One region of the Pseudomonas sp. NPDC090208 genome, then DNA from elsewhere that is predicted to be linked to it. Evidence: riboswitches for the same ligand, from Rfam matches in the RefSeq annotation. Region 1 holds a riboswitch; each other region holds the start of a gene.
The links. Region 1 has a riboswitch for cobalamin ahead of cobW (cobalamin biosynthesis protein CobW). Riboswitches for the same ligand answer to the same signal wherever they lie in the genome.
Positions count from the first base shown of each region.

Region 2: it holds a riboswitch for cobalamin, as region 1 does, so the genes downstream of both, cobO (cob(I)yrinic acid a,c-diamide adenosyltransferase) here and cobW (cobalamin biosynthesis protein CobW) in region 1, are expected to answer to the same signal.
Region 3: it holds a riboswitch for cobalamin, as region 1 does, so the genes downstream of both, ACIPL0_RS30175 (ABC transporter substrate-binding protein) here and cobW (cobalamin biosynthesis protein CobW) in region 1, are expected to answer to the same signal.

Region 1 is NZ_JBIVCU010000016.1:118,622-128,560, forward strand. Features, by position in the region: gene cobN (cobaltochelatase subunit CobN) at 1-2,109, opposite strand, end outside; gene cobW (cobalamin biosynthesis protein CobW) at 2,113-3,180, opposite strand; cobalamin riboswitch at 3,303-3,533, opposite strand; cobalamin riboswitch at 4,357-4,576, shown strand; gene ACIPL0_RS23920 (CbtB-domain containing protein) at 4,675-4,866, shown strand; gene ACIPL0_RS23925 (CbtA family protein) at 4,878-5,597, shown strand; gene ACIPL0_RS23930 (cobalamin biosynthesis protein) at 5,594-6,001, shown strand; gene cobM (precorrin-4 C(11)-methyltransferase) at 6,151-6,897, shown strand; gene nfuA (Fe-S biogenesis protein NfuA) at 7,114-7,707, opposite strand; gene ACIPL0_RS23945 (acyltransferase family protein) at 7,792-8,811, opposite strand; gene ACIPL0_RS23950 (fatty acid cis/trans isomerase) at 9,150-9,939, opposite strand, start outside.
Region 2 is NZ_JBIVCU010000010.1:51,364-61,302, forward strand. Features, by position in the region: gene ACIPL0_RS17480 (DUF2066 domain-containing protein) at 1-943, shown strand, start outside; gene ACIPL0_RS17485 (AI-2E family transporter) at 1,017-2,090, shown strand; gene hda (DnaA regulatory inactivator Hda) at 2,771-3,475, shown strand; gene ACIPL0_RS17495 (NAD-dependent deacylase) at 3,475-4,257, shown strand; gene ACIPL0_RS17500 (C40 family peptidase) at 4,324-5,016, shown strand; gene ACIPL0_RS17505 (C40 family peptidase) at 5,105-5,641, shown strand; gene ACIPL0_RS17510 (PQQ-dependent sugar dehydrogenase) at 5,886-7,232, opposite strand; cobalamin riboswitch at 7,359-7,575, shown strand; gene cobO (cob(I)yrinic acid a,c-diamide adenosyltransferase) at 7,682-8,293, shown strand; gene ACIPL0_RS17520 (cobyrinate a,c-diamide synthase) at 8,290-9,585, shown strand; gene bluB (5,6-dimethylbenzimidazole synthase) at 9,743-9,939, shown strand, end outside.
Region 3 is NZ_JBIVCU010000031.1:7,290-17,228, forward strand. Features, by position in the region: gene ACIPL0_RS30155 (NADP-dependent glyceraldehyde-3-phosphate dehydrogenase) at 1-83, opposite strand, end outside; gene ACIPL0_RS30160 (GGDEF domain-containing protein) at 593-1,717, opposite strand; gene ACIPL0_RS30165 (ATP-binding protein) at 1,832-3,283, opposite strand; gene ACIPL0_RS30170 (SDR family NAD(P)-dependent oxidoreductase) at 3,332-4,075, opposite strand; cobalamin riboswitch at 4,666-4,862, shown strand; gene ACIPL0_RS30175 (ABC transporter substrate-binding protein) at 5,002-6,003, shown strand; gene ACIPL0_RS30180 (FecCD family ABC transporter permease) at 6,060-7,031, shown strand; gene ACIPL0_RS30185 (ABC transporter ATP-binding protein) at 7,028-7,813, shown strand; gene ACIPL0_RS30190 (sensor histidine kinase) at 8,735-9,939, opposite strand, start outside.

The DNA of each region.
Region 1 (9,939 bases):
CACATGCAGGCCGTCGCGAATCTGCGACTCCTTCAAATCGCACAGATAGGTGTCCAGCCGCGGCAGCCAGATTGCTGCGTCGGCTTCGCTGTCCAGGCCTTCGTCGAGTGCCAGTTCACGATCGATATGGGTTTCTCGCACCAGCGCGAGAATGTCTTTCTGCAACTCGCGGGCACGGCGCGGATCGAGCAGCTGTGCCTCGTAATACTCGTCGGCCAGTTGCTCCAGATGGCGCAGCGGGCCGTAGGTTTCGGCGCGGGTCAGCGGCGGCATCAAATGATCGATGATCACCGCTTGAGTCCGCCGCTTGGCCTGCGCGCCCTCGCCCGGATCGTTGACGATGAACGGGTAGATGTTCGGCATCGGTCCGAGAATCGCGTCCGGCCAGCACTGCTCCGACAGACCGACGCCCTTGCCCGGCAGCCATTCCAGGTTGCCGTGCTTGCCGACATGGATCAGCGCGTGGGCGCCGTAGCTTTTGCGCAGCCAGAAGTAGAACGCCAGATAGCCATGGGGCGGCACCAGATCCGGGTCGTGGTAGACCGCGCTGTGATCGACGTTGTAGCCCCGCGCCGGCTGAATGCCGACGAAGGTCAGGCCGAAACGCAGGCCGGCCACCATCATCCGCCCATTGCGGCACATCGGGTCGCTTTGCGGCGGGCCCCAGCGCTCGACCACCGCCGCCTGATTGGCTTGCGGCAAGGCGCGAAAGGCCGCCAGGTATTCGTCCATCGCCATGCTTTGCTGGCATGGTCGCTGATCGAGGCTGTCCGGGTCATTGGTCACGCCGCCGAGCAACGCATGAATCAACGCCGTGCCATCCTGCGGCAGCTCGCCGACCGGATAGCCCTCGGCCTGCAGGGCCTTGAGGATGTTCAGCGCTGCTGCCGGGGTGTCGAGGCCGACACCATTGCCGATACGTCCGTCGCGGGTCGGATAGTTCGCCAGAATCAGCGCCACCCGCTTGTCGGCATTGGCGGTGCGCGCCAGCAACACCCAGCGTCGCGCCAGTTCGGCGACGAAATCCATGCGCTCGGGCTGGGCCCGATAGCAGACCACGTCGGACTGGCTGCGCTCGCTGCGCCAGGCCAGATCCTTGAAGCTGATCGGTCGGCTGATGATGCGCCCGTCGAGTTCCGGCAAGGCGATGTGCATCGCCAGATCCCGCGGGCCGAGGCCCTGCTCGCTGTCCATCCAGCCCGGTTCGTTGTCCTGGGCGCAGATGGCCTGGATCACCGGGATATTTCGACGGAACGGTCGTAAATGCGGCGCCTCCGGACTGGACTGCGCAAAACCGGTGGTGTTGAGGATGATTTCCGTGTCGGTCTGGTCCAGCCAGGCCTGTACCGTGTCGAGGCAGGCCGGCTCTTTCAGGCTTGCCACGGCAATCGGCAACGGGTTCAGGCCCTGAGCCTGCAGGCGCTGACAGAACACGTCGATGAACGCGGTGTTGGCCGCCTGCAAATGCGAGCGATAGAACAACACCGCTGCCACCGGCTGATCGGCTTGCCAGTCAGCCTGCCAGTCGGCCAGTTCGGCACTGGCCTTTTGCGGGTGATAGATCGCCGTGCGCGGCAACGCCTGCGGCTCGCTCCAGGGGTAATCGCGCCCGAGCCAGCGGTTGGCGAGACAATTGAACAATTGCAGGGCGTTGTGTTTGCCGCCCTGTCGCAAGTAATGCCAGAGCCGCTCGCGGTCCTCGACCGGCTCTGTACTGAGGTCACTGAGTTCCGGGTCGGGACGGTCGTCGCCCGGCACCAGAATCAGTTTCACGCCGCCGCCTTTTCTGGAAGCCGCCGTCAGTTCCACCAGCCGCTCGACGCCGTAGCGCCAGTAGCCGATGCCGCCGTGCAGGGAAATCAGGATGACCTTGGCGTGGCGCAGCACCTCGTCGACATACAGGTCGACCGAAGCGTGGTTCTGCACCTGCATCGGGTTGGCCAGACGCAGGCTGGGGTAATCGTCCGGCAACTGCTGCGCGGTTTCCGCCAGCAGCGCCAGATGGGAATCGCCGCTGCACAGGATCACCAGCTCGGCGGGGGTCTGTCCAAGATCGGCAATGCTGTCGTCCGGGACAAAGCCGCCGGGCTGGGTGCGCAGCAGGTGCATGGCTTAGCCTTGCAGCGCGGCGCGCAGTTGGGCTTCGAGCACGGCGGCGTCGAGTTCCTGACCGATCAGCACCAGATGGGTGTCGCGAGGCTCGTCGGCTTTCCACGGACGATCGAAGTGCTTGTCGAAGCGCGTACCGACGCCTTGCAACAGCAGGCGCATCGGCTTGCCCGGAATCGCCGCGAAGCCCTTGACCCGCAGGATACCGTGCTGCACCACCGCCTGAGTCAGGGCATCCAGCAGCAGTGATTCGTCGGCCTGCGGCAGCGTGATGGAGATCGAGTCGAAGGCGTCATGATCGTGGTCGTCGTGATCATCGTCGTCATGGTGCTCGTCGTGGTGAGTCTTGCGCCCGTCGATGTGCAGCTCCGACTCGGCACCCAGCCCCAGCAGGACGTTGATCGGCAACTGGCCTTTGCTGGCCTCGATGACTTTTACCGCCGGCGGCAGCTCTTCAGCGACTTCCGCACGCACGGCGGCCAGCGCTTCAGGCTCGATCATGTCGGTCTTGTTGAGAATCACCAGATCGGCGCTGGCCAGTTGGTCGGCGAACAGCTCATGCAGCGGCGATTCGTGATCCAGGTTCGGATCGAGCTTGCGCTGGGCATCGACCTGATCCGGGAAGGCGGCAAACGTGCCCGCCGCCACGGCCGGGCTGTCGACCACGGTGATCACCGCGTCGACGGTGCAGGCGTTGCGGATTTCCGGCCACTGGAAGGCTTGTACCAGCGGTTTCGGCAAGGCCAGACCGGACGTTTCGATGAGGATGTGGTCCAGATCGCCACGGCGGGCAACCAGTTCGCGCATGACCGGGAAGAACTCTTCCTGCACGGTGCAGCACAGGCAGCCGTTGGCCAGCTCGTAGACGCGGCCGATGGCTTCTTCCTCGGTGCAACCGATGGTGCATTGCTTGAGGATTTCACCGTCGATGCCCAGCTCGCCGAATTCATTGACGATCACCGCGATGCGGCGGCCTTCGGCGTTGTCCAGCATGTGCCGCAACAAGGTGGTCTTACCCGAGCCGAGAAAGCCGGTGACGATGGTGACGGGGAGTTTGGCCAGTGTTTTCATCGTTTGCCCTTGGGCTTGCGGCGGGCAAACGGGACGAGAGCCGCACGACCGTCAGCAAAGAAACGGCTCGCAGCTCGATTCGCCACCGGATCACCCCGCCCGGTTGTAGTGAGAATGCTTGGACGTGACGTCCGCTTCGAGGCAGGTCTCCTGGCTTACGGTGGTCAGTGCGCGTCGAGCGACTGACATCCATCGCGCCTTCCCGCTCGCGCAGTGGCTGTGCAATGAACATGACCGATTACAGTTGCGGGGGCAGCTGCGGCGTGCTCCGGACGGTGTCCGGACCGCATTCCCTTCTTAGCGCCCGTCACGGCCTGTTGGCGGATGGGCGAACCTCAAGTGCGCAAGGCTACGCAGTGACCTTGTGAAGGTCAATGTGAAAACCGTGAAGGACCGCCTGAAGCATTCGCCAACAAGCCGGCCCCACAGGGTTTACGTTTCGCTTTTCTGTAGCAGTCCGGCTTGCTGGCGATGGCGATCCCAAAGACGCCTTCGCGGGCGAGCCATGCTGCTACAGGGCTTGGTGGCGTGCTGAACTTGCCGGACACCCTGAGAAACGGTGGGAGCGAATTTATTCGCGATGGGGTGTTCATGACGATGGTTTTGTATCGCCTGGAAGGTCATCGCGAATGAATTCGCTCCCACAGTGGGTTTTCGCTGGTCCGGGGATGTGGCGGTATCTGACAACCCGCCTTCGCGGGCGAGCCCGCTCCCACAGGGAGTCTGTGTTTCGCCGGCTTTTGATCTGGCCTTTGATTTTGGGGCCCCGTCCCAGAAGGCCGAACGCAGGCGATGCGCAGTGGGCCGAGCGGCATGGATGCCGCGAGAGCCGCGTGGGCCATGGATGGCCCATTCGCGGCGGGCCCACGGAGCATTGCCGGAGTGAGGGTATGCCAAGCATTAGCGAGGCACCGTATGGCGGGGAAGAAAGCCCTTGGTTACTTGGGGCTTTTCCAAGTAACTCGCCGTAGGCGAAACAAGGCTGCGTTAGCAGACTCAGCGGAGTGTCAGACACGCCAAGGACACAGGATTTACGACGACTTCGTCGCCGCTCGCAGGACAAGCCAGCTCCTACATGGGTCTGCGTAACGTGCCGGAGGCGAAACAGGGCTGCGTCAGCAGATCAGCAATACGTCAGACACACCCCCGATTGACGGCCACCCCGCTCCGTGGTCTCCTACACAACTTGTTACGGGTGCCCTTCACAGGGTGAAACGGGAAACCGGTGCATGCAGACCCCTGAGGTCCGCATAAGTCCGGTGCTGCCCCCGCAACGGTAAGCGAGTGAAGAGTCAGATCCACTGTGTCGGCAGCGATATGGGAAGGCGATTCTTGACGGTGCGTGCACAACGCCCCCTCGCAAGCCCGGAGACCGGCCCAGTGACCTTTACATAACAAACCCGCGGTGGGCGGGCGCTGTTGCGTTGACTGCCGACTTTCGTCAGCGGTTTTCCTTGCGCCTTCCCGTTCGCCGATCATTTCGAGGGAAGCGCCATGTCGATCAGCACTACCAGCCCATCCACCGCCAGCACCACCACCAACACCCTGGCCCAGCGCCTGACCTCCGCCGTCAGCGCCATGATCCTCGGTGCCTGCCTGGTCTACTTCGCCGGCTTCTCGCACATCGACGCCGTACACAACGCCGCGCACGACACCCGTCACAGCTCCGCCTTCCCTTGCCACTGAGACCTGCCGTCATGTTCAAGCGAATCGCTCAAACGGCCGGTTTCACCGGACTGCTCGCCGCCCTGCTGCTGACCCTGTTTCAGAGCTTCTCGGTCGCGCCGCTGATCCTGCAGGCGGAAACCTACGAAAAATCCGCACCGGTCGAAGTCCACGAACATGCCGAAGGCGCCATGGCCGGCCATGTCCATGACGAAGAAGCCTGGGAGCCGGAAGACGGTTGGCAGCGCATTCTGTCCACCACCGGCGGCAATCTGGTGGTCGCTGTCGGCTTCTCGCTGATGCTGGCGGCGCTGTACACCCTGCGCGCCCCGCGCAGCATCGGCCAGGGCGCACTGTGGGGCCTGGCGGGCTTCGCCGTGTTCGTCGCCGCGCCGACCATGGGCCTGCCGCCGGAACTGCCGGGCACCGCGGCTGCCGATCTGACCCAACGGCAGATCTGGTGGATCGGCACCGCCGCCTCCACCGCTGTCGGTCTGGCGCTGATCGTGTTCGCCCATAACTGGCTGCTCAAGGCACTGGGCGTGGCGATTCTGGTGGTGCCGCACCTGATCGGCGCACCGCAACCGGCCGTGTATTCGGCACTGGCGCCGGAAGAGCTGGAGCACCAGTTCAAGATCGCCTCCTGGCTGACCAACGCGGCGTTCTGGGTCGCCATGGGCGTGATCAGCGCCTGGCTGTTCCGTCGTCACGACGCCAAACTGACCCAGTCCGAGCTCAATCACGCCGTATGAGTGAAGGTCGCAACCCCATGGTGATCGGCCTGGGCTGCCAGCGTGGCTGCCCGGCGTCGGTGCTGATGGGGTTGATCGATGTCTGTCTGCTGGAACAGCGCGTGCGTCTTTCCGATATCAGCGCCCTCGCCTCCATCGACAGCAAGTCGTCCGAGGCCGGGTTGCTGGAACTGGCCGAACATCTGCGCCTGCCGCTGGTTTTTTTCAGCGCTGCCGAACTGGCACCGTTCGAGACGCAATTGAGCCATCGCTCGCAGGTCGCATTCGACAACACCGGCTGCTACGGTGTTGCCGAAAGCGCGGCGCTGGCGATGGTTTCGCGCTTGTCGGGCGCGCCTGCCAGGCTGATGATCCCGCGCCGCAACAGCTCGCGAGCGACCTTTGCCTTGGCGACAACCCTGTGACGACGCGCTTTGCGTGGGAGCGAATTCATTCGCGAGAGGCCTGCAAGACCACCACCGATGTGTCGTCTGAGCTTTCGCATCGCGAATGAATTCGCTCCCGCCGTTCGCATGGGCGCCTGATCCAGCACCTAATATTCCCCGGAGTTTTCATGACCGTTTTCTTCATTGGCGCAGGCCCCGGTGATCCGGAGCTGATCACCGTCAAAGGCCAACGCCTGATCCGTACCTGCCCGGTGATCATCTATGCCGGATCGCTGGTGCCGGAAGCGGTGCTGGAGGGTCATCAAGCCGTTCAGGTGACCAACAGCGCCGAATTGCACCTGGAACAGATCATCGCCTTGATGAAATCTGCTCATGCAAACGGTCAGGATGTCGCTCGCGTACACTCTGGCGACCCGAGTCTGTATGGCGCCATCGGCGAGCAGATTCGTTGCCTGCGTGAGCTGGGCATTCCTTTCGAAATCATTCCCGGCGTCACCGCCACCGCCGCCTGCGCCGCCCTGCTCGGCACCGAACTGACCCTGCCGGACATTGCCCAGAGCGTGATTCTGACCCGCTATGCCGACAAGAGCCCGATGCCGGAGGGCGAAGCGCTGGCCGATCTGGCGCAGCACAAGACCACCATGGCGATCCACCTGGGGGTCAAGCATCTGGGCAATATCGTCGAAGAACTGACCCCGCATTACGGGGCGGACTGCCCGATTGCGGTGATTCACCGCGCCAGCTGGCCGGATCAGGACTGGGTGGTCGGCACCCTGGCGGATATCGAAGAAAAGGTGCGCAACAAGGGATTCCGGCGTACCGCGCTGATCCTGGTCGGGCGAGTGCTGGGCAATGAGGTGTTCAGCGAGTCGTCGCTGTATCGTGCCAGCCATGCTCATCTGTACCGACGCTGAACCTGTAGGAGCTGGCTTGTCCTGCGAGCGGCTGCGAAGCAGTCGTAAAACCGGCTAGCGTGGTGTTTCAGATAAATCGCGTGCTCCGGTTTTACGACGACTGCGTCGCCGCTCGCAGGGCAAGCCAGCTCCTACAACCGTCGCGGACAGTCAGAACTGTTCGCCCACAAAAAAGCCCCGAACCGGTCGGGGCTTTTTTCATGCAGATGCAAACGCTTAGTAATAGGCGTTTTCTTTCTGCGTGTGGTCGGTGACGTCACGGACGCCGGCCAGCTCGGGAATGCGCTCCAGCAGCGTGCGCTCGATACCTTCCTTGAGGGTCACGTCGGCCTGGCCGCAGCCCTGGCAACCGCCGCCGAATTGCAGCACGGCGATGTTCTTGTCGTCTTCCTCGACCACATCGATCAAGGTGACCTGACCGCCGTGGCTGGCCAGACCCGGGTTGATCTCGGTTTGCAGGTAGTAGTTGATGCGCTCGTTGATCGGGCTGTCGGCATTGACCATCGGCACTTTGGCGTTTGGTGCCTTGATGGTCAGCTGACCACCCATGCGGTCGGTGGCGTAGTCGACCACGGCATCTTCCAGGAACGCTTCGCTGAACGAATCGATCCAGGCAGTGAAGTTCTTCAGGCCGATGGCCTTGTCTTCAGGTTTCTCTTCACCCGGCTTGCAGTAAGCGATGCAGGTTTCAGCGTATTGGGTGCCAGGCTGGGTAATAAACACGCGGATGCCGATGCCCGGAGTGTTCTGCTTTTGCAGCAGATCGGCCAGGTAGTCGTGGGCGGCATCGGTAATAGTTATAGCGGTCATGAAAGTTCCTCGCAGACGTGGGGCGGAGTTTACGCCAATCAACCGCACCTTACAAAGCCCTAGTATTTTGGTCGGATAAAGGTTTCAGGAGAGCACAGCATCCTTGACCGCCCGGCGGCTGTCCAGCCAGCCCTTCATGCGTCGGTACAGGCCCTTCTCGATCCACTCGTAACTCAGCCACGCCCCCAGCGCGATCACCGGCACGCACACGGCGAACACCGCATATGGGTTCAGGCCATAGCGCTCGGCCATCAGCCAGCCACCATACAACACCAGCACATGCAGCAGGTACACCGAGTAGGAACAGTCGCCCATGGTCTTGAGCAGGCGGCTGCCGCGCAGGTACGGCTCCAGCGAAATGCAGGCCACCACGATCACCGCGCTCGGCAGGCCCCAGTTGAGCAGGCGTGGCGCAGGCACCAGTTGCTTGATGGTCAGCAGTGCCCCGGCAATCGCCAGCAGCGGCAGCCACAGGCGCTCGCTGATCCAGCCACGGCGATAGATAACACCAATACCGATGCCGAGCAGAAATTCATAAACGATATCGTTGGCATAGAAACGACTGATCAGCCCCGAACGCCCCAGCACATCGGTGACCGCGAACAGCGCGGCGGCCACGATCAGCGGACGCAGCCGCTGCTGAAACAGGAAGACCATGGAAAACAGCACGTAGAACAGCATCTCGTAGTTCAGCGTCCAGCCGACGTTGAGGGTCGGATACAAGCCATAGCCGCCGGGGTTTTCCGAAGGAATGAACAGCAGCGAGAGAATGAAGCTCTGCCAGTCCACCACCTGATGGGGCAACAGTGGATGGGCGACCACCACCAGCAGCCCCATGATCAGGGTGTACAGCCAGTAGGCCGGCACGATGCGAATGATGCGGTTGAGCATGAAACGGCTGACGGGAATGTCCTTGTCCACCGTGGACAGGTAGATCACCAGACCGCTGATGACGAAGAAGACATCGACGCCGACGGCGCCTTTTTCAGTGAAAAACCGGCCGATCGGGCCGCTGGGATGGAAGTCGAAAAAAATCTGCATGAAGTGGTGACACACAACGACCCACGCGGCGAGTGCCCGCAGGGCTTGAACCGAAATCAACATCTGCAACCTCTTGCTTGTCCGGGCTTGAGCCACCCTCCTGAACCTCGAAAACGCCATGCCGGGCATGACTGCGCACAGGGTCCGACTTCGGGTTGGACGAAAAGGTTCGGCAAGACTGACGGGCTGCATAATGGCTGCAGGCCATGTTCTATAAGGCTCTTCCGGCATCACCCTGCACTGGCGGGAGCGAGGCGGATGTTGCACCCGGCACGAAAAAACTGTGGGAGCGAATTCATTCGCGAATGGCCAGGACAGACGATATATCTCCATCGCCTTAAACATCGCCTCGCGAATGAATTCGCTCCCACAGGTGATCGCGGGGTGTCAGGTCCTGCGTATCAAAGGTTTTCGTAGCGGTTCATGTCCAGCACGCCCGCTTCCTGCGGCTCGGTTTCGCGGATGTAGCGATCCAGGTCATGGAAATAGGTCCAGAACTGCGGATTGCTGCGGCGCACGCCCCAGCGCTGGACGATCTTGTCGAAGGCGTCTTTGTCATCCCTGGCCTGCTCCATGGCGTCGACGAATGCGCTGACTTCATTGGCCGGGATGTTGAACATGAAGTTCGGGTAGCTGCTGAGCACGCCCGGGTAGATGGTCAGGTTGTCCAGCCCCGGCTGATAGCGATACGCCTCACCAAGCAGGAACGCCACGTTACCGTGGGCACGGTTACGCAGCATGCTGTAGACAATGCGTTTGCCGCTGCCGTCCTGAATGCGCAGCATGGTGGCTTCCGGCAACTGGCCGATGACCTTCAACCCAGCAGCGGGGCGCGCCACCAGACGGCTCAGCGCCTGCTCCACCTCACTGAACACCGGCCCGACACCTGGCCGCGAGCAATACGCGCCGCTGCAGCGGTTGATCGGATCCGGCGCGACGTTTAGGGTGCCGGCGCGCTCGATCAGTTTGCGCTCGAAGTCGCGTTTCGGGTCCTTCTCGTCCAGTTTCATGCCGGTCGGCGTGCTGTCGTCGATGGCCTGATAATCCAGCCACATCTTCACTTTGCCGCTGTTCTGGTACCAACTGCCGAGGATGTCATCACGCTTGTTCGCCGGCATCAGACGCAAGAAGTTGACCTCGGCACCGTTGCGGATCAGGTCGAAATACAGCCGCGTCTGCACTTGATGGGAC
Region 2 (9,939 bases), on a different contig from region 1:
CCCCGACGAGAAAAACCGCGCCACCCAGGCGGCGCTGGAAACCCTGGTGATCCGCCTGACCGGCGATGCCAAGGCCGCGCAGGGGCCGGGTCTGGCCGAAGTGCGCAAGGATCCACAGCAGATCATCAGTCAGTACGGTTATGACGCAGGGCCGCCCGAGTCGCTGCAGGTGGACTTCGACCCGGCCAGCACCGAACGCGCGCTGCGTCAGGCCGGTCTGCCGCTGTGGGGCTCCAACCGCCCGGTGATCATGGCCTGGTGGCTCAATGAAGCCGCGGACGGCGCCAACCTGGTCGGCGACGGCCAGCCAACCGCCGAGCCGCTGCGTCGTGCCGCACAGCACCGTGGTCTGCCGTTGCGTCTGCCGCTGGCGGATCTGGGCGAGCAGGGCATCGGCAATGCCAAGACCCTCGACGGCAACGATGTCGCGCCGTTGAAACAGGCCTCCGAGCGTTACGGCTCCGACGCCATCCTGGCCGTGCACGCCCAGCAAAGCGGCGAACAGTGGCAAGGCAAGTGGCACCTGTGGCTGGGCGACAAAGTGGAGCAGGGCAGTGCCACCGGCGCCAGCTCCGCCGAACTGGCCGATGCCGTGCTGCTGGCGGTGAGTCAACGTCTGGCGCCGCGATTCGTGGTCAAGCCGGGAGCGTCGTCGAACATGGCGCTGGACGTGCAGGGCATGAATCTGGAGCGCTACGCACAACTGCTGCGTCTGCTGGAGCCGTTCGGCGGCAAGCTGAAATCGGTGGACGGCGACCGCGTGGTGTTCGACGTCAGCGGCAGCCCGGATCAACTGCGTTCGCAACTGGCATTGGCGCATTTGCAGGAAGTCCCGGCAGGCGATATCGCGAGCGCGCCGATCAACGCCGGGCAAGTACCGGTGGACGGTTCGACTGCGCCACCGCCAGCCGCGGCCGCGTCGGCATTGCACTTCCGCTGGTGAGCGCGTTCATAACGATGAGCGCGTTGGTAACGACGTTGCATGAGGCAAACCATCCTGGGTTCAAGGGGCTGTAATGACTGATACGCGTCGTTGGTTCTGGCTGGGCGGGGTTGTCCTGCTCTGCCTGTTTGTCTGGCTGCTGCATGCGATCCTGACGCCGTTTCTGGTCGCGCTGTTGCTGGCGTACATGGGCGATCCGCTGGCAGATCGCCTGGAAAAACTGAAAATGTCACGCACCTGGGCAGTGGTGACGGTGTTCGTGCTGTTCAGCCTGATCTTCATGGGCCTGTTGCTGGTACTGGTGCCGATGCTGGCCAAGCAGCTTTATCGCTTGTACGAACTGGCGCCGCAGATGCTCGACTGGCTGCAGCACAGCGCGTTCCCGTGGGTGCAGGCCAAACTGGGGCTGGCGGACGGGTTCTGGAAGTTCGACAAGGTCAAGGCCGCGATTTCCGAGCACATGGGTCAGACCGGCGACATCGTCGGCATCGTTCTGGCGCAGGCGACGACGTCGACCCTGGCATTGATCGGCTGGCTGACCAATCTGTTGCTGATCCCGGTGGTGTGCTTCTACCTACTGCGTGACTGGGACGTGATGATGGCCAAGGTGCGAAGCCTGCTGCCGCGTCATCGCGAGAAAAGAATCGTCGCGCTGGCCGATGAGTGCCATGAAGTGCTGGGCGCGTTCATTCGCGGTCAGTTGCTGGTGATGGTGGCGCTCGGTGTCATATATGCGGCCGGGCTGATGCTGGTCGGGCTGGAGCTGGGGCTGTTGATCGGCGTCATCGCAGGGCTGGCGGCCATCGTGCCTTATATGGGCTTCGTGATCGGCATCGGCTCGGCGATTCTGGCCGGGTTGTTCCAGTTCGGCGGCGATCTGTACCCGATGCTCGGCATCGTCGCCGTGTTCATGGTTGGTCAGGCGCTGGAAGGTATGGTCCTGACGCCGTTGCTGGTGGGCGACCGCATCGGCCTGCATCCGGTGGCGGTGATCTTCGCCATCCTGGCCGGCGGCGAACTGTTCGGCTTTACTGGCATCCTCCTGGCGTTGCCCGTGGCGGCGGTGATCATGGTGCTGGTGCGGCATGTGCACGATCTCTACAAGGATTCGGATATCTACGGCGGGATGGAAGATCCTGATCTGTAGATGGAGTCTGTAGGCGGTGTTGACCTGTCGCCTTCGCCAGCAAGCCGGCTCCTACGGCCTCCGGCCAGAATCAAAGGCAGATGGCACGCGCCGTCCCGTAGCAGTCCGGCTTGGAGGCGGAGGCGATTTTGGGGACGCCTTCGCGGGCGAGCCCGCTCCCACAGGGAGTGTGTGTTTCGCCGGCTTTTGATCTGGCTTTTGATTTTGATCTTGGGGCCCCGTCCCAGAAGGCCGAACGCAGGCGATGCGCAGTGGGCCGAGCGACAGGATGTCGCGAGAGCCGCGTGGGCCATGGATGGCCCATTCGCGGCGCGCCCACGGAGTGTCGCCGGAGTGCGGGTATGCCGAGCATTAGCGAGGCACCGTATGGCGGGGAAAGAAGCCCTTGGTTACTTGGGGCTTTTCCAAGTAACTCGCCGCCAGGCGAAACAGGCTGCGTTAGCAGACCAGCAATCGATCAGGCACACCGCGTGCGCAGGTTTTACGACGACTTCGTCGCCGATCGCGGGCAAGCGCGCTCCTACCGTTTTTCGCGCAACTCCCCGAAAGCAAAGTGTACAAACGCAACCCTTTGATTTTGCAGGTGGTCTGGCACATTGTGCGGCCAGCTTCGCGGGTATAAACTTTGCACACTTTACCCAGAGGTCCCTTGGCGGCTCTTTGCGAACCGTTCAACCAGCATGAAACCGATTCAGCTGCCCCTGAGTGTGCGTCTGCGCGATGACGCCACCTTCATCAATTACTATCCAGGCGCCAATGCCGCTGCACTCGGCTATGTCGAACGCCTGTGCGAAGCCGACGCCGGATGGACGGAAAGCCTGATCTATCTGTGGGGCAAGCAAGGGGTAGGGCGTACGCACCTGCTGCAGGCGGCCTGTCTGCGTTTCAAGCAACTGGGCGAGCCGGCGGTGTACCTGCCGATGGCCGAGCTGCTCGATCAGGGCGTCGAACTGTTCGACCACCTGGAGCAATACGAGCTGGTCTGCCTCGACGACCTGCAAGTGGTGGCCGGCAAGCCCGAGTGGGAAGAAGCGCTGTTCCACCTGTTCAACCGTCTGCGTGACAGTGGCCGGCGTCTGCTGATTGCGGCCGCCTGCTCGCCGCGCGAACTGCCGGTGAAGCTGGCCGACCTGAAATCACGCCTGACCATGGCCCTGGTGTTCCAGATGCGCCTGCTCACCGACGAAGAAAAACTGCGCGCCCTGCAATTGCGCGCGTCCCGTCGCGGCCTGCATCTGACTGACGAAGTCGGCCATTTCATCCTGACTCGCGGCAAGCGCAGCATGAGCGCGCTGTTCGATCTGCTCGAACAGCTCGACCAGGCCTCGCTGCAGGCCCAGCGCAAGCTGACCATTCCCTTCCTTAAAGAGACGCTCGGTTGGTGATCCCGGCGGCGGTCGATCCGGCAGTGGTACTGCAGACGGCCGCAGCGCTGCGACGTGCCGAACGCATTCTGATCATCACCGGTGCCGGGCTGTCGGCGGATTCCGGCCTGCCGACCTATCGCGGCGTCGGCGGTCTGTACAACGGTCGCACCGATGACGACCTGCCGATTGAAATGGCGCTGTCCGGGCCGATGCTGCGTCGCGACCCGGCGCTGTGCTGGAAATACATTGCCCAATTAGGTAGCGCTTGCCTGGGCGGACAGCCCAATGCGGCGCATTATGCGATCGCGCAATTGCAGCGACACAAACCGCAGTGCTGGGTGCTGACGCAGAACGTCGACGGTTATCATCGCGCGGCGGGCAGCCCGCCGGAGCGACTGATCGAAATCCACGGGCAGATCGCGCCGCTCTACTGCCAGTCCTGCGGCGCCGAAGACCCGCTATTGAGCGAACACCTGCAGCGGCCGTTGCCGCCGTTGTGCGCGCAATGCCATGGCGTGCTGCGGCCACCGGTGGTGCTGTTCGAGGAAATGTTGCCGGAGCTGGCACTGAATGTGCTGTATGAGGAGATGGCGAAAGGCTTCGATGCTGTTTTAAGTATCGGCACGACCGCCAGTTTCCCGTATATTCACGAGCCGATGCTGCGCACGCGAGTCACGGGAGGCTTTACCGCCGAGATCAATCCTTCACCGACTGATCACTCCGCGCACATGGACGCGTCGTTAAGATGCCGAGCCTTAGATGTCATGGAGTTACTGGTAAGTCACATTTGTGTCGATTGAATTTGCAAATGATGACGATAGAAGGCATAGTCTCGGCTTCTTTACACATTAGCCACGGTCGTGCCCATGCTGAATCGCTTCGCACCCCTCGTGCCTCTCGCACTCGTTACGCTGCTGTTCGGCTGCGCGGCCCAGATGCCAGCGTCGCAACAACAGTCGCAGAATCAGATGAAGGATTCTGTCACCGCTCAAAGCGCCGCCAAGCGTGCCGATTACGCCTCTTCCGTTCTGGATGACGAAATCGCCACCGAAGATGAGCTGGCCCAGTTCGCTGACAACAAGCCTTACCAGTTGCCGGTACTGGCTGACAGCATTCTCGAGCGTGGCAAGTCGCTGATTGGCACCCGATACCGTTTCGGTGGTACCTCGACCACTTCCGGTTTCGACTGCAGCGGTTTCATCGGTTACCTGTTCCGTGAAGAGGCCGGCATGAGCCTGCCGCGTTCTTCCCGCGAAATGATCAACATCGATGCCCCTCTGGTCAAACGCAACGACCTCAAGCCAGGTGACCTGCTGTTCTTCAGCACCGCAGGCCGTGGTCGCGTCAGCCATGCCGGCATCTATCTGGGCGATGACCAGTTCATCCATTCCAGCAGCCGCCGCAGCGGTGGTGTGCGTGTCGACAGTCTCGACGACGCCTACTGGGCCCGTACGTTCATCGAAGCCAAGCGCGCGCTGGCCATGGCACCCGGCAAAGGGCCAGAAACCACGACCGCGATGTCCTCGACTACACTTAAACACCCGCGTCCACATCGTTGATATTAAAGCGTGCAACCGGGGAAACCCCGATTGCACGTTGCTTCGGCTCCCGGCAGAGTAAGCCGCATCCTCAAAGGTTGTTGTGTTTATGTCGATTACGGTACGCCTGGCTGTTGCTTCTCTGGCTGTATTGCTGGCCGCCTGTTCCAGTAATCCACCGCCATCCCCACCCAAGGTCGTTTCCCGGCCTGTGGTATCTGCTCCCTCCCAGTTTTCTTCTCCGCTCGCCGATGACGTACTGCTGCGTGCCATCGGGCTGGTCGGCACGCCCTATCGCTGGGGCGGCAACACGCCGGATTCCGGTTTCGATTGCAGTGGTCTGATCGGCTACGTGTATCAGGGCGCCGCAGGCATTACCTTGCCGCGCTCGACCCGCGAGATGATCAACCTGCGCGGTCCGGACATCGATCGCAGCGAGTTGCAGACCGGTGATCTGGTGTTCTTCGCCACCAACGGCGGCTCCAACGTCAGCCATGCCGGTATCTATGTCGGCGAAGGCCGCTTCGTCCATGCCCCGGCCACTGGCGGCACGGTCAAGCTGGACAGCCTCGACAAGCCCTATTGGCAGAAAGCCTGGCTGAACGCCAAGCGAGTGATCCAGCCGTCGAATCTGGCGCGGCAATAAGGCTATTTCGGGGGACTGGCTTGTGTCGCGGTCGATGTAGGAGCTGGCTTGTGACACGGTCGATGTAGGAGCTGGCTTGTCCTGCGACCGGCGACGAAGTCGTCGTAAATCCGGCAAGCGCGGTGTGTCAGGAATGCATAGTCGTCAGGATTTACTGCCGGTTCCCGGCAGGTCGCAGGGCAAGCCAGCTCCTACAGGGCGCGCGGCGCCCATTGCACAGGCGCCGCATGTGCGAGGCGCCGCGTCATTGGGCTGTATTGCTCGCCTGCACCGTCCGCGCCGCTGTTACCCGCCAGATCACATTGCCGACATCGTCGGCCACCAGCACGCCGCCTTTGTTGTCGTTGACCACCCCCACCGGGCGGCCCTGGGCTTTTTCGTCGGCGTTGAGGAAGCCGGTCAGCAGATCCACCGGGGTGCCGCTCGGCTTGCCGTCCTTGAACGGTACGAACAGCACCTTGTAGCCGCTGTGGGGTTTGCGGTTCCACGAGCCGTGCTGGCCGACGAACAAACCTTCGTTGAACGGCGCCGGCAGCGACTTGCCATCGGCGAACGCCAATCCCAGTGACGCAGTGTGCGGGCCGACCGCGAAGTCCGGGGCGATGGCTTTCTGCACCAGCTCAGGATTCTGTGGCGACACCCGCACATCGACATGCTGGCCGTAATAACTGAACGGCCAGCCATAAAAGGCGCCGTCTTGCACCGAGGTCACGTAATCGGGCACCAGGTCGCTGCCGATTTCGTCACGCTCGTTGACCGCCGTCCACAGCTTGCCGGTGTGCGGGTCCCAATCCATGCCGTTGGGGTTGCGCAGGCCGGAGGCGAATATCCGGTGATTGCCGGTGGCAGCGTCCACTTCCCAGATCGCCGCCCGGCCTTTTTCCGCGTCCAGACCGTTTTCACCGACGTTGCTGTTGGAGCCGACGGTGACATACAGCTTGCTGCCATCAGGACTGGCGATGACGTTCTTGGTCCAGTGGTGATTCAGTGTGCCGCCGGGCAGGTCAGTCACCTTCAGCGGCTCGCCCTTGATCGAGGTGGCGCCGGGTTCGTAGTTGAAACGCAGCAGGCGGTCGGTGTCGGCGACATAGAAATTGTTGCCCACCAGGGCCATGCCGAATGGCGAATTCAGATGGTCGATGAACACCGTACGGGTTTCGGCGACGCCGTCATGGTCCTTGTCGCGCAGCAGGGTGATGCGGTTGGCGCTCGGCACGCCGGCCCCGGCGCGGCCCATGACTTTCTTCATGACCCAGCCACGAATGCCCTTGCCGTCATCGGGTTTGGGCGGGGCGTTGGTTTCCGCCACCAGCACGTCGCCGTTGGGCAGCACGTAGAGCCAGCGCGGGTGATCAAGGTTCTTGGCGAAGGCGGCAACCTGGGTGCCCGGCGCTGCCGTCGGTTTCGCGCCTGTCGGCCAGCCGACTGCCGGGGCGATGTTCACCGTTGGAAACAGCGTCTTGTTCGGTTCCGGCAGCTGCGGCGACGGCCCCATGCCGTCCGCGACCTGCAGCCGGGAAGATTCGCCGCAGGCGGCAAGGCCGGCGGCGAGCAACAACACAACGACAACCTGGGGTCTGAGCGTGAGCATGGTCGATCTCCATTTCGTCGCCACCAGTCGACGGCGTCTTTATGAATAGAGGTGCAGGCGCTGTCGGGGGTTCAATGGCTGAACCGAATCACGGGTTCGATTGACGCTCCGGGGTCAACCCTCTAACCTTCGCCGATTGTTTCAGGTGCCCCGCCAGTCGGGGTGAAACAGGGAAGCCGGTGCGTGACTCGCTGCACCATCCCGGCACTGCCTCCGCAACGGTAAATGAGTCAAGGCCACGCACGGTGCCACTGTGTTTTCGGACATGGGAAGGCGCGTGGCTCGCGCGAAAGTCGCACGTCGCTCATGAGTCCGGAGACCGGCCTGATCCATCCGAACAGCATCACGGAGGGCGATGCTCTGCGCGGGCCCGGCCTTGTCCGGCGCCTGCTGTCAGTCTTTGCCCGCGTCTGCCGTGTGCCACACCTGCCCTCAAGCGGAGAGCTGAGATGAGCGAATCCACCGAACGTGACGAACGCCACCTGGCGCGCATGCTGCGCAAAAAGGCCGTGATCGACGAGCGCATTGCCAGCGCACCCAATGAATGCGGCCTGTTGCTGGTATTGACCGGCAACGGCAAAGGCAAGAGCAGCTCCGCCTTCGGCATGCTCGCCCGGGCGATGGGCCACGGCATGCAGTGCGGCGTGGTGCAGTTCATCAAGGGCCGCAACGCGACCGGCGAAGAACTGTTTTTCCGCCGTTTCCCCGAGCAGGTGCGCTACCACGTCATGGGCGAAGGTTTCACCTGGGAAACCCAGGACCGTCAGCGCGACATCGCTGCTGCCGAAGCCGCCTGGGGGGTGACCCGGCAATTGCTGCAGGACCCGGGCGTCAGTCTGGTGATCCTCGATGAACTGAACATCGCCCTCAAGCATGGCTATCTCGATCTGGATCAGGTGCTCAGCGACCTGCAGGCCCGTCCGCCGATGCAACATGTGGTGATCACCGGGCGTGGCGCGAAACAGGAACTCATTGACCTGTCCGACACCGTGTCGGAAATCGCCATGGTCAAGCACGCGTTTCAGGCCGGTATCAAGGCACAGAAAGGCATCGAACTGTGAGCGAGCCCAGACAGTGTCCCGCGGTGTTGATCGCCGCGCCGGCGTCCGGTCAGGGCAAGACCACCGTGACCGCCGCGCTGGCGCGCCTGCACCGCAATCTGGGGCGCAAGGTCCGCGTCTTCAAGTGCGGGCCGGATTTTCTCGATCCGATGATTCTCGAACGGGCCAGCGGCCATCCGGTGTACCAGTTGGACATGTGGATGGTCGGCGCGGAAGAAAGCCGTCGGCTGCTGTGGGAAGCGGCCGCTGAAGCTGACCTGATCCTCATCGAAGGGGTGATGGGCCTGTTCGACGGCACACCGTCCAGCGCCGATCTGGCCCGGCATTTCGGTGTGCCGGTGCTGGCGGTGATCGACGGCACGGCCATGGCCCAGACCTTCGGCGCCCTGGCGTTAGGACTGGCGCGCTATCAGGCAGACCTGCCGTTTGCCGGTGTACTGGCCAACCGCGTCGGCACCGTGCGCCACGCGCAGTTGCTGGAAGGCAGCCTGACCGAAGGATTGCGCTGGTATGGCGCGCTGTCGCGGGACACCGGTATCGAACTGCCGAGCCGCCACCTGGGCCTGGTGCAAGCCAGCGAGCTGAACGATCTGGATGTGCGTCTGGACGCCGCTGCGGAGGCGCTGGCCAGCACCTGCGACGCGACCTTGCCGCCAGCGGTGACTTTCGCGGCGCCCGATTTTGTGACCCCCGAGCCTTTGCTGGCCGGGGTGCGCATTGCCGTGGCCCATGATGAAGCCTTCGCCTTCACCTACGGCGCCAGCCTCGACCTGTTGCGCAACATGGGCGCCGAGCTGAGCTTTTTCTCGCCGATCCGCGACCGCGAACTGCCACCGGCCGACAGCCTGTACCTGCCCGGAGGTTATCCCGAGTTGCATCACCGGACCCTGGCGCAGAACACCTCGATGCTCGACGCCATCCGTGCTCACCACGCCGCAGGCAAGCCGTTGCTGGCCGAGTGTGGCGGCATGTTGTACCTGCTCGATGCGCTGACCGATGTCGATGGGCAGCGCGCCGAACTGGTCGGCCTGCTCGACGGCGAAGCGGTGATGCAGAAGCGTCTGGCGGCACTGGCGTTGCAGGCGGTGGAGTTGCCGGAAGGCACGCTGCGCGGGCATACCTATCACCATTCCCTGACCAGCACCGAATGGACGCCGATTGCCCGGGGTGTCAGTCCCAACGGCGGGCGCGGCGCCGAGGCGGTGTATCGGCAGGGGCGGATGACGGCCTCGTACGTGCATTTCTATTTCCCGTCGAACCCCCGGGCGATGGCGGCGCTGTTGAAGCCATGACGTTCGCAGCGAAACCTTGTGGGAGCGAATTCATTCGCGATGAGGCATGCCAGGCAATGCGGCTGTATCGAATGCAGCTGTATCGACCGTGCGGACCTCTCGCGAATGAATTCGCTCCCACAGCCGAACCTGCTCATCTGGCAAATGGAGGCTTGTCATGACTGACCACGCCTTCAACGACGCCGAACGCGCGGCGGTGTACCGGGCGATTGCCGAGCGGCGGGACATGCGTCACTTCAGCGGCGGCACGGTGGCACCCGAATTGCTCGCACGTTTGCTGGCGGCGGCCCATCACGCGCCGAGTGTCGGCCTGATGCAGCCATGGCGTTTCATCCGCATCAGCGACCGCGCCTT
Region 3 (9,939 bases), on a different contig from region 1:
TCGATGGCCGGTCCCGCGCGGAACTGCTCGGGAATGTCTTCGGCGCGCGGGTACAGGTTGTCCAGGCGGTTTTGCAGGGTCATCGCTCTTTACCTCTTCCAGTCGGTAACAGGGTGAAACAGTTCAGCACACTACGCCACAGCGGCGCGGGAATGAAAAGGGTTGAGGCGAAAATGACAGAGACGCCAGGCCAATCACGATCAGTTTTTGATTTTATCGACGGCGTGCGAGAAAGCTCTGCTCGCGATCTGGCGCGAAGTGGCAGCAGGTTGTGTCAGACACACTGCGCGCACAGGATTTACGACGGGTTCCCCGCCGCTCGCAGGACAAGCCAGCTCCTACAGGTCATGAGTTCGCCGCACCGTAGCAGCATGGCTTGCCAGCGGCAGCGGTCTTGAAGACGTCAGCGCCGGTAAGCCGGACTGCTACAGGATTCGCGGCGTTCGCCGGGTTGGACGACAAACGCAAACCCTGTGGGAGCGGGCTTGCCCGCGAATGCGGTGTATCAGCCACCTGTAGGCGTCAGGTTGATCGCTATCGCGGGCAAGCGCGCCCCTACAGGAATGTGGTGCTTTGCCATTTGACGCGCAGTTCAGGCCACCGCCGTGCGGTTACGGCCCTGGGCCTTGGCCTTGAACAGCGCTTTGTCGGCGCTGCCGAGCAAGGCGTGGACGCTCTGGTCGGCAGCGTTCATCGAGGCGATGCCGAGGCTGGCGGTGATGCCTTCCATGTGTTCGCAAGGCAGCCGGGCGATGGCTTCGCGCAGTTGCTCGGCGGTCAGCTCGGCGTCTTCCAGCGAGGTGCCAGCGAGCAAGACGGCAAATTCCTCACCGCCCAACCGGCCACAGACATCGATTTCCCGCGCCGACTCGCAGATCACCGCGCCCACCTGGCGCAACACCTCGTCGCCGGCCTGATGCCCATAGGAATCGTTGATGAGCTTGAAGTGATCGATGTCCAGCATCAATGCACACAGCGGCAGATCGTTGCGCTTGCAGTCTTCCCAGGACTGTTCGGCTTGAAGGAAGAACGCCCGCCGGTTTTTCAGCCCAGTCAGCTCGTCAGTCTGCGCCGCGTGGCTGGCGATGCCGTGGGCGTACTCCATCTCGCGGGTCAGGCTGAACGCCTTTTCCATGGCCGCCGACAAGGTGTTGGTGGCGCTGGCGACGAACGAGGCAAACACTAGCGACGCCACAGCCATGCCGATCTGGGTCGACATCGGCTGCAGCAGCAACCAGAACGAGCACGGCAGTAACACCAGGCCAATCGACACCAGCACCATGGAGCGATAAGCCGAATAACACGACACCGCGCTGACCGACATGCCCACGGCAAACAGCAGCACCAGGGTTTGGGTCAGAAGATCGCCGCCGCTCATCAGCGCCACCGCGCCGCCACCCCAGATCGACGCCGACAACACCAGCGTCGCCCAGTAAATCGGCTCCCAGCGCTCCGGGGTGCGGGCATCGACGGGGCTGCGGAAATACACCAGCAACATCGCCAGCCGCAGGCAGGTGGAAGCCCCCAGCACGATCAGCCAGCGATACATCACCCCGTGGTCGACCCGGTCAAAGCACAGCCAGCTGAGCATCAATGCGCCCAACAGGCTGCCGAACACGGAAAAAAAGCTCTGGCGAAACAACAGGTGCATGCGATCGCTGCGCACCTGGGCCCGTATCAGGACATCACGCTCGTGTTGAATCTCAAGGACGTCCATTCGATCCGCCTGCTTTGTGTCACCGTGACAACGCGCGATTGTGGCATCGTGCTATGACGGTATACAACACAGGCAACTATAAACCGCGTTTATTTGGCATTGCGCCCTGCCCGATCAACGTGCCAGGTCAAAACGACGGGCGCCGGCAGCGGCATCACGGGCCAGGCTGAGCGCATATACCCGGCTGCTTTCGCTCATTCGATAGCTGACCTGGCCCTGCGCCGTCGGCGCGACCACGAGCAGCGAGGCGGCCACCAACCGTTCCAGAACCTCGACCTGCAGCGGCTGTTCCGGAGTGTCCTGCCCCACCGCTCGCAGCGCATCGTCGAGGCTGAAGCCGCCATCGAACGCTGCCAGTTGAACGAACACCCGCCGTGCGTCCTCTGCAATCAAGCCGTGACTCCAGTCCAGCGACGCCCGCAGGCTCCGTTGCCTGGCCGGCGCAGTACGGCGCCCCTGCCAGTCGAGACTCGCGACATCGCCCAATAATTCGGCCAGGCGCTGCAAGCCGAGGGTGCCGACCCGACGAGCAGCGATATTGATGGCCAGCGGCAGCCCTTCCAGGCGTCGGCAGATGTCGCCGATCAAGGCCACAGACGCATCATCCAGCACCAGATCGCTGCCCGTGCTTTGCGCCTGTTCGACAAACAGGCGCAGCGCCGGATACGCCAGCGCCTGTTCCGTGTCGACGTGGCCCGGAGAGCAGGCCAATGGCGGCAACGGGTAGACCCACTCACCCTCACTGCGCAGCGCTTCACGGCTGGTCAGCAGCAGGTGCAGCTCGGGGCAGGCGCCGATCAGTTGCTCACTCAACGCGGCAACGGCGTCGGCCAGATGCTCGCAGTTGTCGAGAATCAACAGGCTGCGGTGGCCGGCAAAATAGCCTGCGAGGGCAACGCAGGGATCGCCTTTGGGTTCGGCCAGGTCGAGCAATCGGCACAGGGTCCGGGGTAACCGCGCGCCCTCGCCTGCCACCACCGTCAGATCGAGATAATGCACGCGGCGCTCGAACGTCCAGAACGCCTCATGCCCAACAGCGACCGCCACACAGGATTTGCCACTGCCGCCCGGCCCGACAATCGACAGCAGGCGGCGCTGGTTCAGACTCGCGCCAAGGCTGGCGACAACCTGTTCACGCCCTGACAGTCGCACCGGCATCGGCGGCAACCCGCACTGCACCGGCCCCGCTGCTGTCGCGGCGCCCTCTCCAGCTGTCGGCGCCACGCGACGCCGGCTGACCCGGGCCACGAAGCAATAGCCGCGGCCCGGAATGTTGCTGACGTAATGCCCGCCGTCGACCGCATTGCCCAAGGCCTTGCGCAGGCTGGCGATGTTGACTCGCAGGTTGCTGTCATCCACCGCGCCGTCGCGCCAGGTCCGCGCAATCAGGGTTCGTTTGTCGACCACCTCGCCGGCGTGCTCGGCCAGCGAGATCAACAAATCCAAGGCGCGATTGCCCAAGGCAAACGGCTGGCCGTTCTTTTCCAGCCGACGCGTGCCCGGGTACAGCCGGAACGGGCCGAACTCCAGGACTTCATCGAACCGACAATTGCGGGCATCGCTCAACGGCGGCCTCCGTTTCCATGGAAAGACATTGAAAAGGGTCTGCGCCAATCAGCGCAGGGTGTAACCACCGTCGACGACGATGTCCTGACCATGGATGCTGCGCGCGGCGCTGGAGAGCATGAACAGGATCACATCGACCACCGCCGCCGGTTCCAGAAAGCGGCCATCGAGCAGACGCGCGTTGACCGCCTGGGCCACAGCATCCAGTTGCTCGCCGGGCAGGCCGAGCGATCCCCAGATCGGCGTTGCGGTCGGGCCCGGCGACACCACGTTGACCCGCACACCGGCGCCGGCCAGTTCCACTGCCAGCGTGCGGGCGTGGGCGCTGAGGGCAGCTTTCGACGCGATGTAACCGGCCAGCCCCGGAAAAGCCAGTGCCGAGAGGAAGGTGCCGATGAACACCACTGACGCCGGAGCGACCAACTGGCTGCGCAACGCGGCCAGGGTGTTCAGCGCACCCTCGCCGTTGACCGTCCAGTTGCGCTGAAAGCCGGTGGAATCCAGACCGTCGGCCAATAACGCCACGCCCGCGTTGGGCACCAGATAATCCAGCGGTCCGAGGGTTTTCGTGTAGTCGGCCAGACGCTGCAGATCCTCGGCGTCGGTCACGTCTCCCGGCAGGTAATGCAGGCGTTCGTCGTAACGGCCTTTCAGTGCTTCAAGCCCACCGGCACGGCGCGCCATCGCCACCACATAGGCGCCGCTGTCGAGCAGGCGCTCGGTGAGAACCAGACCGATGCCGGAGCTGGCCCCGGTGACCACGGCCAGACGATCGTTGAATTCACTGTTCATATCGCGTTCTTCCTGAGGGCTGAGACAGAAAAGGCATTCCCCGGGGGTGGTTTCAGGATTCGTGCCATGTCTTAAAACTCAGAAAAACAAGGGGTTGGGCGAGATTGCGGTTAATTTGACTCACGATGATCTGCGGTCATAAAGACTCTGCGGGGTCGTTATGACTACGTGGGCCAGCCTGGCGAGGCGGCGTTGCCTGACCGGACGCTTTCGCGGGCAAGCCCGCTCCCACAAAGGCGTTGGTGATATTGGCGTAGCAGTCCGGCTTGCCGGCGGTGACATGCCAGGCCCCCACCGCTGGCAAGCCATGCTGCTACAGGTTTTGGATTGCTCACCCGTCAGGCGGCAAACACAGCATTTTGTGGGAGGGAGCCCTGCTCGCGAAGGCGGTGGGTCAGTCAACACAGCATTGACCGGGATGACGCTTTCGCGAGCGGGGCTCCCTCCCACGGGTTATGTGTCGTTCAGATGATTTCTGCATGACACCAGCCCCTGTAGCAGTCCGGCTTGCCGGCGGTGACATGCTTGAGATCGCCAACACCGGCGCTGCGGGTTCACCGTCGTCGAATTCGCCTCCACAGATCGAATCGTTTAGTATCCCCGCCGCCGGTTTCCACACGGAATTAATAGGGAATCCACGGGCCAGCGGCATCGGCTCAAACGGAACTGTCCCCGCAACTGTAGGCGCCGAGCCTGCTCCACGATTGCCACTGGGTTGATCCCGGGAAGGCCGGAGCATGGCGATGAAGCGTCAGTCAGGAGACCTGCCGGCAAGCGTCAATCATCCACCGGCGGGGTGTCCGGGAAGGACATCCGTCTGCGCCGCGTGCGCGATCTGCCCTTGCCCTGCGTTTTTTGCAGCAAGTCGGGATGTGCTTTCCAGTGCCTGCCTCACCGGCCAACGGGTTTACTGGAGATCACCTTTCATGTCGCTGCGCCGCCTTGCTTCCCTGCTTCTCGCCCTGCCCCTGTCCGGCGCGGCATTCGCCGACTCGACGCACTATCCCTTGCACCTCGACAACTGCGGCATGCCGCTGACCTTCGCCAAGGCGCCCGAGAAAACCGTGACCATCGGCCAGGCCGCCAGCGAAATCCTCTATGCCCTCGGCCTGGGCGAGCACATGGTCGGTACCTCGCTGTGGTTCAACCCGGTACTGCCACCGTTCAAGGCGGCCAACGACAAGGTCGAACGCCTGGCCGACAACGCGCCGAGTTTCGAATCGGTGATCGGCAAACGTCCCGATCTGGTGCCGGTGCAGTTCGAATGGATGGTCGGCCCCCAAGGTGCGGTCGCCACCCGCGAGCAGTTCCAAGACCTGAAAATCCCGACCTACATCCTGCCGTCCGACTGCGAAGGCAAGGACAATCTCGTCGGCGCCGACGGCACGCGGCTGCAGGCTTTCCGCATCGACACGCTGTACAAGGGCATCGCCCAACTGGCGGAAATCTTCGACGTGCAGGACCGCGGCCAACAACTGATCGACGGCTACCGGGCACGTCTGACCAAGGCTGTCGAGCAGGCAAAAGCCCATGACGACAAGCACCCGTCGGTGGTGTTCTGGTTCTCCAGCGCCGACCTCAAGGTCGATCCGTACGTGGCCGGACGCAAAGGCATTCCCAACTTCATGCTCGATACCCTGGGCATGCGCAACGTCGTCGACTCCGATGAGGAATGGCCGACCGTGGGTTGGGAAACCATCGCCAGGGCCAACCCGGACATCATTGTCATCGCGCGAATGGACCGCCGCCGCTTCCCGGCGGATGACCATGAGAAGAAGCTGGCGTTTCTCAAGTCCGACCCGGTCACCCGCAACATGGACGCGGTGAAAAACAATCGCATCGTGATCATGGACGCCAATGCCATGGAGTCCGGCGTACGTCTGTTCGACGGCATCGAACAACTGGCCCAGGCCACCGCCGGGCAATGAGTCGCGAGCGCTTGCAACGCCTGCTCGGTCATGGTCTGTGGGTCGGCATCGTGTTGATGCTGGCGATCATTGCCGGGGTCGCCATCGGTGAAACCACCATCGGCCTGCCAACGATTTTCCAGGTGCTGGCGAACAAATTGTGGGCGGCGGGTTATCCGCTCGATCCCATCGACGAGGGCATTGTCTGGAACTATCGGCTGACCCGCGCCATTGTCGCGGCAGCCTGCGGTGCCGGGTTGGCGGTGGCCGGCGTGGTGTTGCAGTCGCTGTTGCGCAACCCGCTGGCCGACCCTTACCTGTTGGGGATTTCTGCAGGCGCGTCGACCGGCGCGGTGCTGGTGGCGATCATCGGCTTCGGCGCAGGAGCTCTGTCACTGTCGGCCGGTGCCTTTATCGGGGCGATGGCGGCGTTTGCTCTGGTCGCCCTGCTCGCCCGTTCCTCTCAAGGACAGAACAGCGCCGGACAGATCATCCTCGCCGGAATCGCCGGATCGCAGTTGTTCAATGCGCTGACAGCATTTCTCATCACCAAATCCGCCAGCGCCGAACAGGCACGCGGCATCATGTTCTGGCTGCTGGGCAACCTCAGCGGCGTGCGCTGGTCGTCGGTATGGCTGAGCGTGCCAGTGGTGCTGGCCGGGCTGCTGGTCTGTGTCTGGTATCGCCGGGCGCTGGATGCCTTCACCTTCGGCGCCGATTCGGCGGCCTCGCTGGGGGTGCCGGTGCGCCGGGTGCAGGTGATCCTGATCGCCAGCGCAGCGCTGGTCACGGCGGTACTGGTGTCGATCGTCGGCTCCATCGGTTTCGTCGGGCTGGTGATTCCCCACGCGGTGCGCATGATCGCCGGGGTCCGCCACAGCCGCCTGCTGCCCCTCAGCGCCTTGAGCGGCGCGCTGTTTCTGATCGCTGCCGATGTGCTGTCGCGCACGTTGATCAAGGGTCAGGTGTTGCCGATCGGCGTGATCACCGCGCTGGTCGGAGCGCCGGTGTTTGCCTTGATCCTGATCCGTGGGAGCCGCAGCCGATGAACGCGTTCAACGGGCAGACCTGTGCCTTGCAAGGCCAGCGTTTGAGTTATGCGATCAAGGGTTCGCCGTTGCTCAGCGAGGTGAACCTGAGTATTCATACCGGCGAAAACCTCGGCATCGTCGGCCCCAACGGCTCCGGTAAATCGACCCTGCTGCGGTTGCTGGCCGGGCTGCTGAAGCCTACGGCGGGCGAGGTTCGTCTGGGCGATCAAGCGCTGTCGAGCCTGAAGCGTCGCGACATCGCCCGGCAACTGGCGCTGGTGGAGCAACACGCGGAAACCGGCGATGCGATCAGCCTGTTGCAGGCCGTGGAGCTGGGGCGCACGCCGTGGCTGTCGGCGCTGACGCCGTGGAGCGAGGAAGACCGCCGCATCGTCGCTCAGGCCATCGCCGATGTCGGCCTGGAGCATTTGACCCATCGGGCCTGGCACACGCTGTCCGGTGGCGAGCGCCAGCGCGGCCACATCGCCCGCGCCCTGGCGCAGCGGCCGCAGATGCTGTTGCTGGATGAGCCGACCAATCATCTGGATATTCAGCAGCAATTGTCGATTCTGCGGTTGGTTCACGGCTTGCCGGTGACGACGGTGATTGCCTTGCATGATCTCAATCAGGCGTTGGGGTGTGATCGTCTGGCGGTGATGGACAGCGGGCGTCTGGTGGCGCTGGGCCCGCCCGCCGAGGTGCTGACGCCGGAGCGGTTGCGTGAGACGTTCGGGGTGTCGGGCCACTGGTTGACGGATCCGCTGGATGGATCGCGGTGGTTGCGGTTGAGGGCGCTGTAATCGGCTCCGGTATTGCGTCCTGAACGCTGCGCCACCTGTAGGAGCTGGCTTGCCCTGCGACCGGCGACGCAGTCGTCGTAAAACCTGTGCACTCGGTGTGTCTGACGGATCGCATGGTCTGCTAACGCAGCCCTGTTTCGCCTGACGGCGAGTTACGCGGACCTTTGTAGGAGCTGGCTTGTCCTGCGACCGGCGACGAAGTCGTCGTAAAACCGGTGCATGCGGTGTGTCTGATAGATTGCTGGTCTGCTAACGCAGCCTTGTTTCGCCTGGCGGCGAGTTACTTGGAAAAGCCCCAAGTAACCAAGGGCTCTTTACCCCGCCATACGGCACCTCGCTAATGCTCGGTGTTCCCTCACTCCGGCAATGCTCCGTGGGCCCGCCGCGAATGGGCCATCCATGGCCCACGCGGCTCTCGCGGCATCCATGCCGCTCGGCCCACTACGCATCGCCTGCGTTCGGCCTTCTGGAACGGGGCCCCAGATCAAAATCAAAAGCCAGATCAAAAGCCAGATCAAAAGCCTGCGAAACACAGATTCCTTGTGGGAGCGGGCTTGCCCGCGAAGGCGTCCTCAAGATCGCCACCGCCGGCAAGCCGGACTGCTACGGAGCGGTGTGTGCCATCTGCTTTTGATTCTGGCCGAAGGCCGTGGGAGCGAGGCTCGCCCGCGAAGGCGTCAGGTCAGACAACGCGATGTGGACTGCCCTGCCATCTTCGCGGGCAAGCCCGCTCCCACAGGGTCTGTGGTGGTTCTGCAGATTGTGCTGCCGTGCCCAGATCCCGCAAACACCATCATTTGTGGGAGGGAGCCCTGCTCGCGAATACGGCAAGTCAATCAATGCTGTGGCGGCTGACCCACCGCCTACGCGAGCAGAGCCCTCTCCCACAAAGATTGTGCTGATCCTCCCGCAGCAATCCGGTCAGACATCCACCTGCGCAACCACCGGTTGATCCACCGGCAAGGCAAAGCGGAAGGTGGCGCCCTGTCCGGCAACGTCGATCAGTTCGATGCGGTGTCCGTGCAGTTGCAGGATCTGGTGGACGATGCGCAGCCCAAGCCCGCCATCGCGGCGCGCACCGCCGATGTTGAACGGGCGTAGGAACAGGCCTTCGCGCAATTCGGCGGCAATGCCGGGGCCGCTGTCGCTGACGGTGACTTCGACGGAACGGCCCTTGGGTTGCAGCGCGACGCGGATTTCGCCGCCGTGTGGGGTGTGGCGCAGGGCGTTGTCGAGCAGGTTGGTCAGGACCCGCTCGATCAGGCCCAGGTCGGCATACACGCCCGGCAACGACGGTGGCATTTGCGGAGTCAGCGTCACGGCCTTGGCTTCAGCACCCAGTTCGAATTTCTGAAAGATGTCCTGCACCAGGTCGCTGAGGGAAAACCGCTCGACCACCGGCACCACAAAACCATGTTCCAGGCGCACCAGTTCCAGCAGCGACTGCGCCAGCCCGCCGACCTTGCGGCTCTGGTCCAGGGCGATGCCCAGATAGCGGCGGCGTTCTTCAGCGCTGAGGCTGGCGTCCTTGACCGACAGCACCTCCAGATAGCCATGCAACGACGCCAGCGGCGTGCGCAGGTCATGGGAGATGTTGGCCACCAGTTCGCGGCGGTCCTGGCTTTGCCGGTTGAGGGTCTGCCATTGCTCGCTCAACCGTCGCTGCATCTGCCGGAACGTGGCATCCAGCACGGCGATTTCATCGTGACCATGAGCCGCCGGGCCTGTTTCCAGCGCGGGCAACGTGGCCGGTGCGGCGTTGATGTCGAACTGGCCGACAGTTTCGGTCAGGCGGCGCAATGGCCGGGTGATCCAGGCGAAGGCCAGCACACCGGCCAGCAGGCACAGCAACGCGATCAGACCGATGGCCCACAACGCCGTGCGCAGCGCTTCGCTGGTGGCGCCGCGTTCGACCAGACGGTCGTGTGCCTCGCCCAGCAGGACCACATAGAGAAAACCGGCGGGCTTGCCCATCACCATCAGCGGCGCGGCGCTGAACACTTTGCGCCCGTCGACGCTGCGCGGGTCGTCACCGAGGATCGGCAGCGGCGCACCGGCCAGCAGACGGCGCACCGGGTCGAGATCGACCTGGCCGCGCAGGATTCGGTCCTTCGGTGCGGCATCGC